Regions from separate parts of the Streptomyces sp. NPDC126497 genome, predicted to be linked through region 4. Evidence: riboswitches for the same ligand, from Rfam matches in the RefSeq annotation. Region 4 holds a riboswitch; each other region holds the start of a gene.
What was found. Region 4 has a riboswitch for cyclic di-AMP ahead of ABTY20_RS28240 (M23 family metallopeptidase). Riboswitches for the same ligand answer to the same signal wherever they lie in the genome.
Positions count from the first base shown of each region.

Region 1: it holds a riboswitch for cyclic di-AMP, as region 4 does, so the genes downstream of both, ABTY20_RS24200 (M23 family metallopeptidase) here and ABTY20_RS28240 (M23 family metallopeptidase) in region 4, are expected to answer to the same signal.
Region 2: it holds a riboswitch for cyclic di-AMP, as region 4 does, so the genes downstream of both, ABTY20_RS04600 (transglycosylase SLT domain-containing protein) here and ABTY20_RS28240 (M23 family metallopeptidase) in region 4, are expected to answer to the same signal.
Region 3: it holds a riboswitch for cyclic di-AMP, as region 4 does, so the genes downstream of both, ABTY20_RS31160 (M23 family metallopeptidase) here and ABTY20_RS28240 (M23 family metallopeptidase) in region 4, are expected to answer to the same signal.

Region 1 is NZ_JBEORT010000065.1:33,725-37,926, reverse strand. It holds gene ABTY20_RS24210 (M16 family metallopeptidase) at 1-367, shown strand, start outside; gene ABTY20_RS24205 (M16 family metallopeptidase) at 364-1,752, shown strand; cyclic di-AMP (ydaO/yuaA leader) riboswitch at 1,953-2,117, shown strand; gene ABTY20_RS24200 (M23 family metallopeptidase) at 2,130-2,903, shown strand; gene ABTY20_RS24195 (GntR family transcriptional regulator) at 3,093-3,788, shown strand; gene ABTY20_RS24190 (HPr family phosphocarrier protein) at 3,942-4,202, opposite strand, start outside.
Region 2 is NZ_JBEORT010000005.1:14,320-18,521, reverse strand. It holds gene ABTY20_RS04605 (polyprenyl synthetase family protein) at 1-994, opposite strand, end outside; cyclic di-AMP (ydaO/yuaA leader) riboswitch at 1,554-1,725, shown strand; gene ABTY20_RS04600 (transglycosylase SLT domain-containing protein) at 1,729-2,208, shown strand; gene ABTY20_RS04595 (HAD family hydrolase) at 2,172-3,044, opposite strand; gene ABTY20_RS04590 (GNAT family N-acetyltransferase) at 3,252-4,202, shown strand, end outside.
Region 3 is NZ_JBEORT010000118.1:10,110-14,311, reverse strand. It holds gene ABTY20_RS31165 (alpha-galactosidase) at 1-1,233, shown strand, start outside; cyclic di-AMP (ydaO/yuaA leader) riboswitch at 1,548-1,710, shown strand; gene ABTY20_RS31160 (M23 family metallopeptidase) at 1,715-2,641, shown strand; gene ABTY20_RS31155 (SGNH/GDSL hydrolase family protein) at 2,848-3,633, shown strand; gene ABTY20_RS31150 (GNAT family N-acetyltransferase) at 3,630-4,148, shown strand; gene ABTY20_RS31145 (MBL fold metallo-hydrolase) at 4,182-4,202, shown strand, end outside.
Region 4 is NZ_JBEORT010000092.1:6,598-10,799, reverse strand. It holds gene ABTY20_RS28255 (response regulator transcription factor) at 1-218, shown strand, start outside; gene ABTY20_RS28250 (dihydrofolate reductase family protein) at 289-1,422, shown strand; tRNA gene ABTY20_RS28245 (tRNA-Met) at 1,486-1,559, shown strand; cyclic di-AMP (ydaO/yuaA leader) riboswitch at 1,850-2,007, shown strand; gene ABTY20_RS28240 (M23 family metallopeptidase) at 2,020-3,039, shown strand; partial or broken gene ABTY20_RS28235 (PrsW family intramembrane metalloprotease) at 3,137-4,202, opposite strand, start outside.

The DNA.
Region 1 (4,202 bases), on a different contig from region 4:
GGTCATCGAGGCCGCCATCGACGAGGAGCTCGCCCGGTTCGCCGAGGAGGGCCCCACGGCGGAGGAGATGGAACGCGCCCAGGCCCAGTTGGAGCGCGAGTGGCTCGACCGGCTCGGCACGGTCGCCGGCCGCGCCGACGAACTGTGCCGGTACGCCGTCCTGTTCGGCGACCCGCAGCTCGCCCTGACCGCCGTGCAGCGCGTCCTGGAGGTGACGGCGGAGGAGGTGCAGGAGGTCGCCAAGGCCCGCCTGCGCCCCGACAACCGCGCGGTGCTCGTCTACGAGCCCGTCGCCCCGGAAGCCGAGGACGCCGAGGACGCCGCCGCAGCCGCCGGCACCGACGAGAACGAGGAGACGGCGAAGTGACCGAGCTCGCCACGATGGACTTCCACCCGCAGCCGCAGGCGGGCGACGCCACGCCCTGGGCCTTCCCGGCCCCCGAGCGCGGCACGCTCGACAACGGCCTGACCGTGCTGCGCTGCCACCGCCCCGGCCAGCAGGTCGTCGCCGTCGAGGTGCTCCTCGACGCGCCCCTGGAGGCCGAGCCGGCCGGTCTCGACGGTGTCGCCACGATCATGGCGCGGGCCTTCTCCGAGGGCACCGACAAGCACTCCGCCGAGGAGTTCGCCGCCGAGCTGGAGCGCTGCGGCGCCACCCTGGACGCGCACGCCGACCACCCCGGCGTCCGCCTCAGCCTGGAGGTCCCGGCCTCCCGGCTCACCAAGGGGCTCGGGCTGGTCGCCGACGCGCTCAGGGCGCCCGCGTTCGCCGACAGCGAGGTCGAGCGGCTGGTCCGCAACCGCCTCGACGAGATCCCGCACGAGCTGGCCAACCCCTCCCGGCGTGCCGCCAAGGAGCTCTCCAAGGAGCTGTTCCCGGCGAGCGCCCGTATGTCGCGCCCGCGCCAGGGCACCGAGGAGACGGTCGCCGGCATCGACTCCGCGGCCGTGCGCGCCTTCTACGAGAAGCACGTCCGTCCCGCCACGGCGACCGCCGTGGTCGTCGGCGACCTCACCGGCGTCGACCTGGACGCGCTGCTCGGCGACACGCTGGGCGCCTGGACCGGTTCCCCGGCGCAGCCGCGGCCCGTTCCCCCGGTGGTCGCCGACGACACCGGCCGCGTCGTGATCGTGGACCGTCCCGGCGCCGTCCAGACGCAGCTGCTGATCGGCCGCATCGGCCCCGACCGGCACGACCGCGTGTGGCCCGCGCAGGTGCTCGGCACGTACTGCCTCGGCGGCACCCTCACCTCCCGCCTGGACCGCGTGCTGCGCGAGGAGAAGGGCTACACCTACGGCGTCCGGGCGTTCGCACAGGTCCTCAGGTCCGCCCCGGACGGCACGGGCGCGGCGATGCTGGCCATCAGCGGCTCCGTCGACACCCCGAACACCGGTCCCGCCCTCGACGACCTGTGGACCGTGCTGCGCACGCTCGCCGCGCAGGGGCTCACCGACGGCGAGCGCGACGTCGCCGTGCAGAACCTCGTGGGTGTGGCGCCGCTCAAGTACGAGACCGCCGCGGCCGTCGCGAGCACCCTGGCCGACCAGGTCGAGCAGCACCTGCCGGACCACTACCAGGCCGATCTGTACCGGCAGTTGGCCGAGACCGGCACCGTGGAGGCCACCGCGGCCGTGGTGAACGCCTTCCCGGTGGACCGCCTGGTGACCGTCCTCGTCGGCGACGCGGCACAGATCAAGGCGCCCGTCGAGGCCCTCGGGATCGGTGAAGTCACCGTCGTGGCCGCCGAGTAGCGGGCGGCGGGGCGCACGCGCGCCCGGGCCCCGGTGACGCGGACGTCACCGGGGCCCTCTTATGCCCGAATCGGGGCGGAAGTTGCCCGTCTGCCCTGTGGGATGCGCTACAAAAACCGGGATCCGTTTGAGGATCGGAAGGGGTCCCGCTTAGCTTCGTCCGGGCTGTTCGTCGGGCAGTGCGCCGCACCCGCGGCACCGGACAGCCATCGCCGAGTCCCCGTACGGCGCGAGCCAGGGGAGCCGGGGACCCACCTGAGTCCCTGGGGTGAATCGGACGCCCGCGCGTGTCGCGAGGGGGTCCGTAGGAGACCTTCCTGCTCCGAACCCGTCAGCTAACCCGGTAGGCGAGAGGGAAGGAAAGGACCAGCCTGTACATGGCGTTCACCCGCGCCCCGGGCAAGCACCGTCGTCCCGGCAGGATGCAGCGCGGCACCGCCCGCGCGGCGGGCGTCGCGGCGCTCACCACCACCGGTGTCGTCGGCTCCCTCGCGGCCCCCGCGCTCGCCGCCGAACCCGCCGCCGCGCAGACCGGCCTGACCCCCGTCGTCACCCTGGGCGACGCGGTCGCCGACCGGATCGACGCGCAGGCGGCCGCCCAGCACGAGGCCGCCCGGGAGGCCGCCGAGGCCGCCGCGCGCAAGGCCGCCGAGGAGGCCGCGCGCGAGAAGGCCGCCGAGGAGGCCGCGAAGGCCCGCGCGGAGAAGGAGCGTGCCGCCCGGGAGGCCGAGCGCGAGCGCCTCAACACCTTCGTCTCCCCGATCCCCGGCTCGTACGTCTCGACCAGTTACCGGGCCGGCAGCTCGCTGTGGTCCTCCGGCAGCCACACCGGCGTCGACTTCCACGCCGCGAGCGGCACCCCCGTCCAGTCGGTCGGCGTCGGCACCGTCGTCGAGGCCGGCTGGGGCGGCGCGTACGGCAACCAGGTCGTCGTCAAGATGCACGACGGCACGTACACGCAGTACGGCCACCTGTCGTCCGTCGCCGTCTCGGTGGGCCAGCAGGTCGCCGCCGGGCAGCGGATCGGCCTCTCCGGCGCCACCGGCAACGTCACCGGCCCGCACCTGCACTTCGAGGCCCGCACGACCGCCGAGTACGGCTCCGACCTCGACCCCGTCGCCTACCTCCGCGCGCACGGCGTGAACCTCTGACCCGCCGCCCCGCCCGCTTCCCGGTGCCCCGGCTCACCCGAGCCGGGGCACCGGTGTTTCCGGGGAAGGCCTGTCCAAAAAATACGTATGGATTCCGGCCCCCCTTCGGAAATTCCCGCCGATTGCAATAGAGTCACGGAACACGCGTCAATCGTCGACGTTTCACGGGGATTAAGTCGGAGGTCGGTCATGCGTATTCCCGCGCACTCGGTGTGCACGGCGATCCGGGACGACATCGTCGCGGGCGTCCACGAGCGCGGCGGCCGGCTCACCGAGGAGGTCCTCGCCCGCCGGTACGGCGTCTCCCGCGTCCCCGTCCGGGAGGCGTTGCGCACACTGGAGGCCGAGGGGTTCGTGGTGACCCGGCGGCACGCGGGCGCGTGCGTCGCGGAGCCCACCGAGCAGGAGGCCGCCGACCTGCTGGAGATGCGCGTGCTGCTCGAGCCGCTCGGCGCCTCCCGCGCGGCCCAGCGCCGCACCGAGGCCCATCTGAAGGTGCTGCGCGGGCTGGTCCGGCTGGGTCGGGAACGCGCCCGCCGGGGCGACAGCGACGACCTGCGCTCCCTGGGCGGCTGGTTCCACGAGACGCTCGCCCAGGCCACCGGCAGCCCGGCGCTGACGTCGGCGCTGACCCAGCTGCGGCACAAGATCGCCTGGATGTACGCCGTCGAGGGGCCGTCCGACCCGGTCGAGCACTGGGCGGAGCACGGTGCGATCGTGGACGCGGTGGCGCGCGGCGACGGCGAGCGCGCGCGGTCCGTCACGGCGCTGCACACCGAGCGCACGCGCGCCGCGCACCGTCTGCGGTTCGCCTCCGGCGCCGTCCGCGCGGACCGCGTGAGGAAATCGCAACATGCCGTAAACACGACGGGTCTCCGGAATTAACACGGGTGCCGTATACAAAGAGGGAGTAATTCCGGGGGTTTTCCGTGCTGCCCCGGAAGGGAATCGAAAAGGCCCGCCCGGTGGTCCGGGCGGGCCTTTCGGTGTCACGGGCGGGTATTCCGGTGAAGGGACGATTCCCGCGACCGTGAATGCTCAGACGGTCTCGGGGAGCTCCTCGAGACCCTCGGAGACCAGCTTCGCCAGACGGTCCAGGGCGGCGTCCGCGCCCTCGGCGTCGGAGGCGAGGACGATCTCCTCGCCGCCCTGGGCGCCCAGGCCCAGGACGGCCAGCATGGAGGCCGCGTTGACGGGGGTGCCCCCGGCCTTGGCGATCGTCACCGGGACGCCTGCGGCCGTGGCGGCTCGGACGAAGATGGAGGCGGGGCGGGCGTGGAGACCCTCGGCCCAGCCGAC
Region 2 (4,202 bases), on a different contig from region 4:
CCACCGCGTCGCACAGCTGCACGAGCGCCCTCTTGGCCTCGCACTCCCGCAGCGGGGCCAGCGCCGCGCGCGCCTCCTCGGCGTAGCGCACGGTGTCCCGGCGGGCCTGCTCCAGCGCGGGGTGGGCGCGCAGCAGCCGCAGCGCCTCGGCGTGCCGGGCGTCGTCGGTGAGGTCGGAGTCGAGCAGCTCGCACAGGGCGATGTCCTCGGCGAGGCCCAGCCGGGCCGCCCGCTCGCGCAGCCGCAGCACGGGCAGGGTGGCGATGCCCTCGCGCAGGTCGGTGCCGGGCGTCTTGCCGGACTCGTGGGAGTCGGAGGCGATGTCCAGGACGTCGTCGGCGAGCTGGAAGGCGACGCCGAGCCGCTCGCCGTACTGGGTGAGCACGTCCACGACCGTCTCGTCGGCACCGGACATCATCGCGCCGAAGCGGCAGGAGACGGCGACCAGGGAGCCGGTCTTGCCGCCGAGCACGTCGAGGTAGTGGTCGACCGGGTCGCGGCCGTCCTGCGGTCCCGCGGTCTCCAGGATCTGCCCGGTGACCAGCCGCTCGAACGCCTCGGCCTGCACCCGCACGGCCTCCGGGCCGAGGTCGGCCAGGATGTGCGAGGCCCGGGCGAAGAGGAAGTCGCCGGTGAGGACCGCGACGGAGTTGCCCCAGCGGGTGTTGGCGCTGTCGACGCCGCGCCGCACCTCGGCCTCGTCCATCACGTCGTCGTGGTACAGCGTGGCCAGATGGGTGAGTTCCACGACCACGGCCGAGGGCACGACGCCGGGCGCGTAGGGGTCGCCGAACTGGGCGGCGAGCATCACGAGCAGGGGACGGAACCGCTTGCCGCCGGCCCGCACCAGGTGCTGGGCGGCCCCCGTGATGAAGGGGACCTCACTCTTGGTGGCCTCGATCAGCCCTTCCTCGACAGCCGTCATCCCGGCCTGGACATCGGCCTCCAGAGCCTGGTCCCGCACGCTCAGCCCGAACGGCCCGACGACGGTCACGAGGGGTCTCCTGTCTGCTGGTGTCCACTGGCGATTACACGGAATGTCGATAGGTCGCTGCCCTCACTCAAGTCAGCGTATCCGGTCACGTTTCGATCACCGCCAGCGCCCGGGGTTACGGGCAGGGCGGCGCGGGGCCGGCGCCGGATCGCTTTCACGCATCGACCACAACGGACATTCCACGACTTTCCAGGACGCGGCAACCCGCCTCTCGCCCCGCTCCCCGGACCCCGTCTCGCCACGCGGACCATCCTGCCCGCCCCGACGCCCGATTTGCCGTAAACACCGGCTTCATTCCTCTTGGCGAGAAATGCACTCGCGACCGGCCCCCCGTGAAGTGGGTCACGCACGATCCGGTACCCCCGCCACGGGCCGCCATTCCCCATCCCCCTTGACCGGCGGCCGAGTTGGCCCTCGATACCCATGAAGGATCAAGTGCCGCAAAACGCCCATTCCAAGATCAAAAGGCGTCTTATGTGATTCCCGGACTTGTTCCCGACATCTCCTCTCGCATACGTTCCGGGCCTGCCGGGTGGACGCCTAATCCTGCCGCCGCCCGCATCAACCGACGACGATCACTCACGACGGCAGGAGCGGGGGACCCAGGTAAGCCGCCGGACCGGACACCGCGCCGGGACGGCTAGGGGTGAAGCCATGCCCGCAGGGGCACGGCCGGGCACTCTCCCGCCCGAACCCGACAGCTCACCTCGCAGGCGTAGGAGAGGAACCCAGACATGCCTGCTTCCGGTCAGTACCGCCGCCGCCTCGCCCGCTCCCTCGCCGTCGCCGGCGCCGGCGTCGCCGTGGTCGCCCTGCCGCTGTTCGGGGCGACCGGCGCCTCCGCGGCCACCACCGAGCCGACGACGACCGCCGCCGGCTCCGTGACGGCGTACCCGGACGACCTCGACGGCTGGATCCGCGAGTCGCTGGACGTCATGGCGCAGAACGGCATCCCGGGCAGCTACGACAGCATCCACCGCAACATCATGCGCGAGTCCTCCGGCAACCCGTACGCCATCAACAACTGGGACTCCAACGCCGCCGCCGGCACCCCGTCGAAGGGCCTGCTGCAGATCATCGACCCGACCTTCGCGGCCTACCACGTGCCCGGCACCGCCTTCGACCCGTTCGACCCGGTCGCGAACATCACGGCGGCCTGCAACTACGCCGCCGACCGCTACGGCTCCATCGACAACGTCTTCGGCGCGTACTGAGCCACCCGCTGACGGGCGAGCGCCGTCGCCCCGCCGAACAGCCGCTCGAGGACGACGGCCACGCCGTCGTCCTCGTTCGACGCGGTGACCTCGTCCGCCACCGCCTTCAGCTCGGGATGCGCGTTGGCCATGGCGACGCCGCGGGCCGCCCAGTCGAACATGGGGACGTCGTTCGGCATGTCGCCGAAGGCGATCGTCCGCGCCGGGCCCAGCCCCAGGTGCTCGGCGGCCAGCGCCAGCCCCGTCGCCTTGGTCACCCCGCACGGCTGGAGCTCCACGGTGCCCGGCCCCGACATGGTGACCGTGGCCAGGGAGCCGACCACCGACCGGGCCGCCGCCGCCAGCGCGTCGTCGGACAGGTCCGGGTGGCGCAGCAGCACCTTGCTGATCGGCCGGTCCCACAGCTCGTCGCGCCGCTCGACGCGCACCGCGGGCAGGGTCGGGTGCGGCATCAGATAGCCGGGCTCGATCAGCGTCAGCCCGTCGACCCCGTCCTGGTCGACCGCGGCGCACACCTCCCCCACCTCGGCCTCGATCTTGCCGAGCGCGGCCTCCGCCAGCTCCCGGTCCAGCGTGACCGACCACAGCAGCCGGTCCGCGCCGGCGTCGTACACCTGCGCGCCCTGGCCGCACACCGCGAGCCCCGTGCAGCCGAGGTCGTCCAGGAGCGGCCGCACCCTGGGGGCCGGGCGCCCCGTCACCACGAGGTGCCGCGCGCCGGCCCGCTCCGCCCGCGCGAGCGCGGCGAGGGACCGGTCGGAGAAGGTGTCGTCGCCGCGCAGCAGCGTCCCGTCCAGGTCGGTGGCGATGAGTGAGTACGCGGTGGGTGCGGCCATGATCAGAGAATACGGACAACCCGACGGTCCGATTCGCCATGCCCGTTTCCGCTCGCTTTCGATGCGTTTCCCCTTCTTCGGACGCCAGGTAAGGACCGGTTCAGGACTCTTTCCCCGTTTGGCAAGAACATGGTCCGCTATCTACCGTCCGCCCGGTCCCGGGCGGTACCTTCCAAGGGCCCAGGGGGGACTTGATCGGGGGGTCGGGTGAGCGGTGGACGCGTGCGCGTGCTGGGGCCCGGGGAGCTCGGCGAGGGGGAGCGGGAGCGCTGGCGGGAGCTGCGTGCCGCGACGGACGCACCGCGCAACCCGTTCATGGAACCGGAGTTCAGCGTCGCCGTGGCCCGGGTGCGGCCGCGGGCCCGGGTCGCCGTGCTGTACGAGGGTGCGCAGCCGGTGGGTTTCCTGCCGTACGAGCGGGGCGCGCTGGGGCAGGGGCGGGCGATCGGACTCGGGGTGTCGGACTGCCAGGGCGCGGTCCTGGCTCCCGGTGTCGCCCCGGAGACCGCCGAACTGCTGCGGGCCTGCTCGGTGTCGAGCTTCGTCTTCGACAACCTGGAGGCCGGCCAGGGGCTGTTCGTGCCGTACGCGGCCGAGGAGCACGCCACCTACGTCGTCGACGTGGGGAAGGGCTACGCGGCGTACGAGTCGGTGCTGCGCACCCGGTCGCCGAAGTTCCTGAGGACCACGCTGGCCAAGGAGCGCAGGCTGGGCCGCCGGGCCGGGGCCGTGCGGTTCGTCTTCGACGAGCGCGACCCGGCGGCGCTGCGCGCGCTCATGGAGTGGAAGTCGGCGCAGTACCGCAGGACCGGACGGCGCGACCGGTTCGCGCGGGAGTGGATCGTCCGGCTCGTGGGCCGGCTGGCCGGGACCCGGGCCGCCCAGTGCACCGGCGCGCTGTCGGTCCTGTACGCCGGGGAGCGTCCCGTCGCCGCGCACTTCGGACTGCGGTCGGCGTCCGTCCTGGCCTGCTGGTTCCCGGCGTACGACCCAAAGTTCGCGACGTACTCGCCCGGCCTGGTGCTGCACCTGCGGATGGCCGAGGCGGCGGCGGCCGAGGGCATCGGGATGCTCGACCTGGGACGCGGTCCGGCCGCGTACAAGGACTCCCTGAAGACCGGTGAACTCGCCGTGTACGAGGGGGCGGCGACCCGTCCG
Region 3 (4,202 bases), on a different contig from region 4:
CACGCCTACCAGCGGACGTACGTCGTCCCGGACGCGGACCGGGACCGGCCCGTGCTGTTCAACTCCTGGGAGGCCACCGGGTTCGACATCTCCGAGGAGCAGCAGCGGACGCTGGCGCGGCGGGCCGCCGCGATGGGTGTCGAGCTGTTCGTGGTCGACGACGGCTGGTTCGGGGCCCGTACGAGCGACCGGGCCGGGCTCGGCGACTGGACGCCCAACCCCGACCGCTTCCCCGGCGGCCTGAAGCCGCTCGCGGACCACGTGCACGGCCTCGGGATGCGGTTCGGCATCTGGGTCGAGCCGGAGATGGTCAACCCCGACAGCGACCTGTACCGCGCGCACCCCGACTGGGTGCAGTTCCAGCCGGGACGCCGGCGCACGCAGTACCGCAACCAGCTCGTGCTCAACCTCGCGCGCGAGGACGTCAGGGAGTACCTCTGGGAGCGGCTCGACGGGCTGCTCGCCGGCGTCCCGGTCGACTACGTGAAGTGGGACTTCAACCGCTGCTTCACCGACGCCGGCTGGCCGGACGACCCCTACCCGCAGCGACTGTGGACCGACCACGTGCGCGGGCTGTACGCCCTGCTGGACCGGCTGCGGGCGGCCCATCCGGACGTCGCCTTCGAGTCCTGCTCGGGCGGCGGCGGCCGCATCGACCTGGGCATCCTCTCCCGCACCGACCAGGTGTGGACCTCGGACAACACCGACCCGCTGGACCGGCTCGCCGTCCAGCACGGCTTCAGCCAGATCCATCCGGCCCGGGTGATGGCCGCCTGGGTCACCGACAGCCCGAACGCGATGCTCAACGGGCGGGTCAGTCCGCTGCGCTTCCGGTTCGTCAGCGCCATGGCCGGGGTGCTCGGCGTCGGCGGCGACCTCACGCGGTGGACCGAGGAGGAGCTCGCCGAGGCACGGGAGTGGGTCGCGCTCTACAAGGAGATCCGGCCCGCCGTCCAGCGCGGCGACCTGTACCGGCTGCGCCCGCCGGAGGGCGGACTGAGCGCGGTGCAGTACGTCCTCGGCGACGAGGCCGTCGTCCTCGCCTGCCTCCAGGCGCAGCACTACGGAGAGCCCGTCCCGGCGCTCCGGCTGCGCGGCCTCGACCCGGACGCTTCGTACGAATGCCTCGAAACCGGCGAAACACATCGAGGTGCCGTACTGCTGCACCACGGGCTGCGCACCGGTCTGCGGGGAGACCTGGACGCGGCGGTGTTCCGGCTGAGGCGCCGGTGATGCGCTGATTCAGGCGTTCTGTCCGATTGGGGTGATTCACCCCAACGTGCCCGGGAAGAAGGGAGTATGGGGGAGGGGTGCGTGAGCATCGTCATATCCGGGACGACGTGTTGTCGGCATGCTCACGTAATTCCCGTGAACCGCACGGCAGTTCACGAGGGAAAGGGAATCCCGGCTGACGCCCGGTGACGCCATTTCCTCCTGTGGATCACGAAAGAACCCGTTCCGGGTGAACTTCGCGCTTGTCCCCTGGTGTCCGGGTCGCTTACGTTCGCCACCGATCCGGACGGACGCCTAATCCTGCCGCCGCCCGGAGCCCGCACACACTGACCCGTGCACGGCAGGAGCGGGGGACCCACAGGCACGACCGCCTGTTCCGGTTCCCGGAACGGCTCGGGGTTAAGCCGCGCGGCAAACGCGGCCGGGCATCTCCAGTCCGCACCCGACAGCTCACCTCGTAGGCGCCGGAGAGGAATTCGTCATGCCCGCGAAGGGTAAGCACCGCCGTACCAAGGCCCAGCGCCTCACCCGCTCCATCGCCGTCGCCGGGACCGGCGGCGCCGCACTCGCCCTGCCGCTCCTCGGCGCCACCGGCGCGCACGCCGCCACGCCGCAGACCGCCCCCGAGAGGACCGTCCAGTCGCTCTCCGCCTCCGCCGACGCCGGCCAGGCCGCCGCCGAGAAGGGCGGGGAGGTCCGCACGTACACCGTGAAGGCGGGCGACTACCTCGCGAAGATCGCCGAGGCGCAGCACGTCGACGGCGGCTGGAAGCAGCTCTACGCGGACAACCGCGAGGTCATCGGTGACGAGCCGTCGCTCATCCACCCCGGTCTGAAGCTCTCCGTCGACGGCGAGGCCGCCGCGGACGCGCCGGCGGAGCCCTCCTCCGCCGAGGCCCCCCGGCCCGCCGCGCAGCAGCCGGAGCAGCCCGCCGAGGAGTCCTCCTCGGACGCCTCCGCCCAGGCCGCCGACACCGGCCAGGCCGCGAGCGCCTCCGGTTACAGCTCCCCGGTGCCCGGCGCCGGTGGTCTCGGCACCGCCTACAAGGTGGCCGGCAGCATGTGGTCCAGCGGCTACCACACCGGTGTCGACTTCGGCGTCCCGACCGGCACCTCCCTGAAGGCCGTCGGCGCCGGCACCGTCGTCTCCGCCGGCTGGGGCGGCGCGTACGGCAACCAGGTCGTCGTCAAGCTCGACGACGGCTACTACGCCCAGTACGCCCACCTGTCCTCGCTCTCCGTCTCGGCCGGTCAGACGGTCACCGCCGGCCAGGAAGTCGGCCTCTCCGGCGCGACCGGCAATGTGACCGGCCCGCACCTGCACTTCGAGATCCGCACCACCCCGGACTACGGCTCGGACGTGGACCCGGTCTCCTACCTCCGCTCCAAGGGCGTCTCCATCGGCTGACCCCTCAACGCCGCCTTCCTGGCACGCGCGCCGCGGGCCGGCCCCCGATCCCCGGGGCCGGCCCGCGGCGTATTCCGGAGTTGGCCAACATTTTGAGGGTGTCTTATCTCACCGCGCGTCAATCCTTCCTTACGGTCGCGTAGGTCACATTCGAAGAGGAATCATGTACGGCTGTGGCAGACGATTCGAAGAGTGACAGCAGAGCAGTGATCGGGTCGTACGTGGCGGTGGGGGACAGCTTCACCGAGGGCGTCGGCGATCCCGGCCCCGACGGGGCGTTCGTCGGCTGGGCCGACCGGTTCGCCGTGCTCCTCGCGGACCTCCGGCCCGAAGGCGACTTCCGGTACACGAACCTCGCGGTGCGCGGAAAACTACTGGACCAGATCGTGGCGGACCAGCTGCCGAGGGCCGTCGAACTCGCCCCCGACCTGGTCTCGTTCTGCGCGGGCGGCAACGACATCCTCCGTCCGGGCAGCGACCCCGACGAGGTGGCCGAGCGGTTCGAGCGGGCGATCGCCGCGCTCACCGCCGCGTCCGGCACGGTGCTGGTGACGACCGGGTTCGACACCCGGGGCGTGCCCCTGCTGAAGCACCTGCGCGGCAAGATCGCGACGTACAACGGGCACGTGCGGGCCGTGGCCGACCGCTACGGCTGCCCGGTGCTCGACCTGTGGTCCCTCAAGAGCGTCCAGGACCGCAGGGCCTGGGACGCCGACCGGCTGCACCTGTCGCCGGAGGGGCACACCCGCGTCGCGCTCCGCGCCGGGCAGGCCCTCGGCCTGGAGATCCCGGCCGATCCCGAACAGCCCTGGCCGGCCCTGCCGCCCCGCGGCACCCTCGAGATCCGGCGGGACGACGTGCAGTGGGCCCGTGATTACCTGGTGCCGTGGATCGGCCGCCGGCTGCGCGGTGAGTCCTCGGGCGACCACGTGATCGCCAAGGGGACGCTGTCGCCGGACGACATCAAGGTGCGCATCGCCGCGGTGGCGTGAGCGGCCCGCGCGACGGGACGGCGCCCACGGCGGACTGGACGCTGCGGCCGGCGACCGCGTCGGACGTCGAGGCGGTGGCCGGGCTGCGCGCCGTGGTGCTCCGGGCGGACCTGGAACGGCTCGGGCGGTACGACCCGCGGCGGGTGCGGCAGCGGCTGCGCGACGGGTTCGACCCGGCCCGCACGTGGGTGATCGAGGTGGGCGGCGCCTTCGCCGGCTGCGTGGCGCTGCGGCCGGCCGCGGACGCCCGCCGGCTGGAGCACTTCTACCTGGCCCCGGATCTCCAGGGCGGCGGCATCGGTTCCGGCGTGCTGCGCGAGCTGCTGGGGCGGTGCGACCGCGACGGTGCCGTCGTCCGGCTGAACGTGCTGCGGGGCAGTCCGGCCCGGCGCCTCTACGAGCGGCACGGATTCACCCTCGAGGCCGAGGACCCGGTGGACGTCTTCATGGTGCGCGAGCCGCTCCGTCCGCCGCGGCCGCCCCCGGCACCGCGGCGCCGGGCCGGCCGCACATAATGGAATGTCTGACCGACTCCACCTGGAGGTACCGTGGCCGGTTCCCGTTCCCAG
Region 4 (4,202 bases):
AGGGCCGCGCCCTGCCGGCCAAGGCGATCACCGACCGGGAGGAGGAGATCCTGAAGCTGGTCGCCGAGGGCCACACCTCGCAGCAGATCGCCGCTCTCCTGGTCATCAGCCCCAAGACCGTGGAGCGGCACCGCGCCAACATCCTGGCCAAGCTCGGCCTGAAGGACCGCCTGGAGCTCACCCGGTACGCCATCCGGGTGGGGCTGATCGAGCCCTGAGCCGGCGCACGGGCCCGCCCGGCCCGTTGTCAGACTGGACTCCCACCCCCGCCCCACCCGGAGTGCGCCGATGTCCCACCCGTACGTCCTGCTGTCCGCCGCCGTCTCCCTCGACGGCTGTCTGGACGACACCGGCCCCGACCGGCTGCTGCTGTCCGGTCCGGCCGACTTCGACCGGGTCGACGAGGTACGGGCATCCGTGGACGCCATCCTGGTCGGCGCCGGCACGATCCGCGCCGACAACCCCCGGCTGCTGGTCAACTCGCCCGAGCGGCGCGCCGCCCGTCTCGCCGAGGGCCGGTCCGCGTACCCGCTCAAGGTCGCCGTCAGCGGCTCCGGCGACCTGGACCCGGCGGCCCGGTTCTGGCACACCGGCGGCGAGAAGGTCCTCTACACGACCGACGAAGGCGCCGAGCGCGCCCACGCCCTCGGCCTCGCCGCCGACGTCGTGCCGCTCGGGGCCGCACTCGACTGGCGGCGGCTCCTGGAGCACCTGCACACCGGGCGCGGGGTGCGGCGGCTGATGGTCGAGGGCGGCGGCACGATCCACACCCAGCTCCTCACCGAGGGGCTGGCCGACGAACTCCAGCTGGCCCTCGCCCCGCTGTTCGTCGGCGATCCGCGGGCACCCCGCCTCTTCGGCCCCGGCGCCTACCAGGGCGGCCGGCTGCGACTGGTCGAGACCCGCCCGGTCGGCGACGTCGTCCTGATGCGCTACGAGCCCACCGCCCCCGGTTCCGGCCCGCTGCCCTCCGCCGCCGACCACCACTGGCTGGCCCTCGCCTGCGAGCTGGCCGCCGCGTGCCCGCCCTCGGAGACGGCGTTCAGCGTGGGCGCGGTCGTGGTGGCCGCCGACGGCACGGAACTGGCGCGCGGCCACTCCCGGGAGGGCGGCGACCCGGTGGTGCACGCGGAGGAGGCCGCGCTCGCCAAGGCCGACCCCACGGACCCCCGGCTCGTCGGCGCCACCGTGTACTCCAGCCTGGAGCCCTGTGCCCGCCGCGCGTCCCGGCCGGCGCCCTGTGCCCGGCTGATCCTGGACGCGGGGGTGCGGCGGGTGGTCACGGCCTGGCGCGAGCCGGACACCTTCGTGCCGGGCGCCGACGGCAGTGGTGTGCTGGCCTCCGGGGGCGCCACCGTCGTCGTCCTGCCCGAGCACGAGGACCGGGCCAAGGCACCCAACGGCCATCTGCTCGGCCGCTGAGAGCGGGCCGCCGATCATGGATGTGCGCCATGTCCCGCACATGGCGTACACTGGTCTCAACGACGCGGGGTGGAGCAGCTCGGTAGCTCGCTGGGCTCATAACCCAGAGGTCGCAGGTTCAAATCCTGTCCCCGCTACTGAAGGCCGAGGGCCGGAATCCAAAGGATTCCGGCCCTCGGCGTTTTCCGTTCCCCCCCCCCTCACTGAACGTGAGCGGTTCACCCCGCAGTGCATAACGAATGACACACCGTCAGAAGTCGGCCGCCATGCGGAGTGCGGTCAACTCGCCCGTTTTTGGCCGCTCGTGAGACGTAAGTCCAGGGAGAAATCGTTAACGATCAAGAGGAACGGCTTGGAATCCGGCCCTCGCGTCTATTAACGTTCGATAACGCAGCGCGGTCGTCCCAGCCGTCACAGAAGGCGGCTCCGTGCGCACGCGCCGAATCCCGCAAGGGAACCGGGGAACCACCACCATGGGGTGAATCGCGTGAATACCGCCGTGGCGACACGGCGCGTATACGCGCGTAGGAGACCTTCCCGCTCCGAACCCGTCAGCTAACCCGGTAGGCGGAGACGGAAGGAAAGGAGCGCGCCCACGTGGCGTCCAACCCGCCTGCCCCCGAGGTCCCCTTCAAGCCGGGCGACACCTTCGCCTACGGCGTCGGCCGCACCGACGAGGGCCCCTTCGAGGAGTGGAACCCGACCGCGGAGTCCGTCCGCCCCGTACGCGGCCGGCATCGCGTCTCCAAGCAGCGCGGCGGGGGACTCGCCCGCAGCTCCACCGTCCTGGGCGTCGGCGTCATAGCGGCGGTCGGCGCCGGCGGCATGGCCAGCGCCCAGACCGGCAAGCCGCCGGTGTCGATCTCCATGCCCGACCTCCCCAGCGTGGGTTCCCTCCTCTCCGACGAGGAAACGCCCAAGGGCTCGGCGACCCCCCTCAGCACCCTCGGCATGACCGCCGACGACACCGAGCAGGGCACCGCCGACGCCGGTGAGGCGCTGCGCGCCCGGATCATGGCGCAGGTCGAGCAGCAGCAGGACCAGGCCGAGGCCAAGGCCGCCGCCGAGGCCGTCGCCGCCGCCGAGAAGGAGGCCGCCGAGGCCGCCGTCAAGGCGGAGAAGGAGGCCAAGGACAAGGCCGAGGCCGCCAGGAAGAAGGCGGAGGAGGAGGCCGCGAAGAAGGCCGAGGCCGAGCGCCTCGCCAAGCTGGCCAAGCAGTACGCGCTGCCGACCTCCTCGTACACCATCACCTCGACCTTCGGGCAGGCCGGCGCCTACTGGTCCTCCGGCCACCACACCGGCCTCGACTTCGCCGCCCCCACGGGCACACTGATCAAGGCCGTGCACACCGGCACGATCACCTCCGCCGGCTACGAGGGCTCCTACGGCTACAAGACGGTGCTCACGCTCGACGACGGCACCGAGATCTGGTACGCCCACCAGTCCTCCATCAGCGTCAGCGTCGGCCAGAAGGTCAACACCGGCGATGTGATCGGCCGCGTCGGCGCCACCGGCAACGTCACCGGCGCCCACCTCCACCTCGAGATCCACCCCGGCGGCTCCGCCTCGGGCATCGACCCGATGGCCTGGCTGCGCGGCAAGGGCCTCAGCATCTGAGCGAACGGGCCCTCCCGCCCCGGACCCCGGCAGTCCCGACGGCGCCCCCCCACGTCAGGGCTGCCGGTCAGGTGTTTCCAGGGGCGGCCCGGGTCCGTCAGGGCCGGTGGGCGTTCGGGTCGTACGCGGCGTACGGATTCCCGTGGGCGAACGGTCCGTACGGCGGCTGCCCGTAGGCGGACCGTCCGTACGGCGGCTGCCCGGGGGCGGGCCGCACGTGACCGCCGTACACCGCCCGCGGCGCCGCGGCGGCCGGGAACCGGGGCGCGGTCGCACGGGCCGCGTGCTCCAGGGCCGGCCGGGCCGCCGCCCGCCGGTGCCACAGCTCCAGCAGCAGCTCCCGTTCCCGCGTGACGAAGTCCGGCCCCGCCCGTCCGAGGCGCCCCCGGTGCCGCAGGGACGCCAGCGACGTCGCGTACGCCTCGTACGCGGTGACCGACCGCGCCGCCGCCCTTCCCGCCGCAGCGGCGCGCGTACTGCCGGGCGAGGCGCCGCGCCCGCATCGAGCCCAGCGCGAACGGCTCCGCCGGATGGAGCCATCCGGCGGCCGCGTACGCGGGCAGTTCCGCCCGCACGGTCCGCAGCTCCCGCTGCCGCGTCCACACCACCAGCCAGGTCAGCAGCCCGAACACCGGCACCATGAACGCCGCGTACACCGCGAGGAAGCCGTACCGGCCGAGTGCCGAGGAACCGTTCCACAGCGCGTGCACGCCCATCGCGAGGAGCAGTCCGCCCAGCGGCAGCAGCACCCGCCGGATCCGCTGCCGGTCCGTGGACAGCGCGGCGGTACCGAAGCCGATCCCGGTGAGCACGGTGAACAGGGGGTGCGCGAACGGCGCCATCACGACGCGGACGAAGAAGGTGGCCGCGGTGACCGAGGCGATGCCGCTGTCGCCGGTGAGCTGGTCGGTTCCGAAGGCGGTGCCGAGGTAGAGGATGTTCTCGGTGAACGCGAAACCGGTGGCGGTGACCCCGGCTATCACCACGCCGTCGAGGATCCCGGTGAAGTCGCGTCTGCGGAAGAGGAACACCAGCAGGACGGCCGCGGCCTTCGCGGACTCCTCCACGACCGGTGCCACGACCGTCGCGCCCAGCGTGTCGGCGCCGGTCGGGTCGGCGGTCGCCGTCGCTATCCACCGGGTGGCGAAGCTGTTCGCGACGAT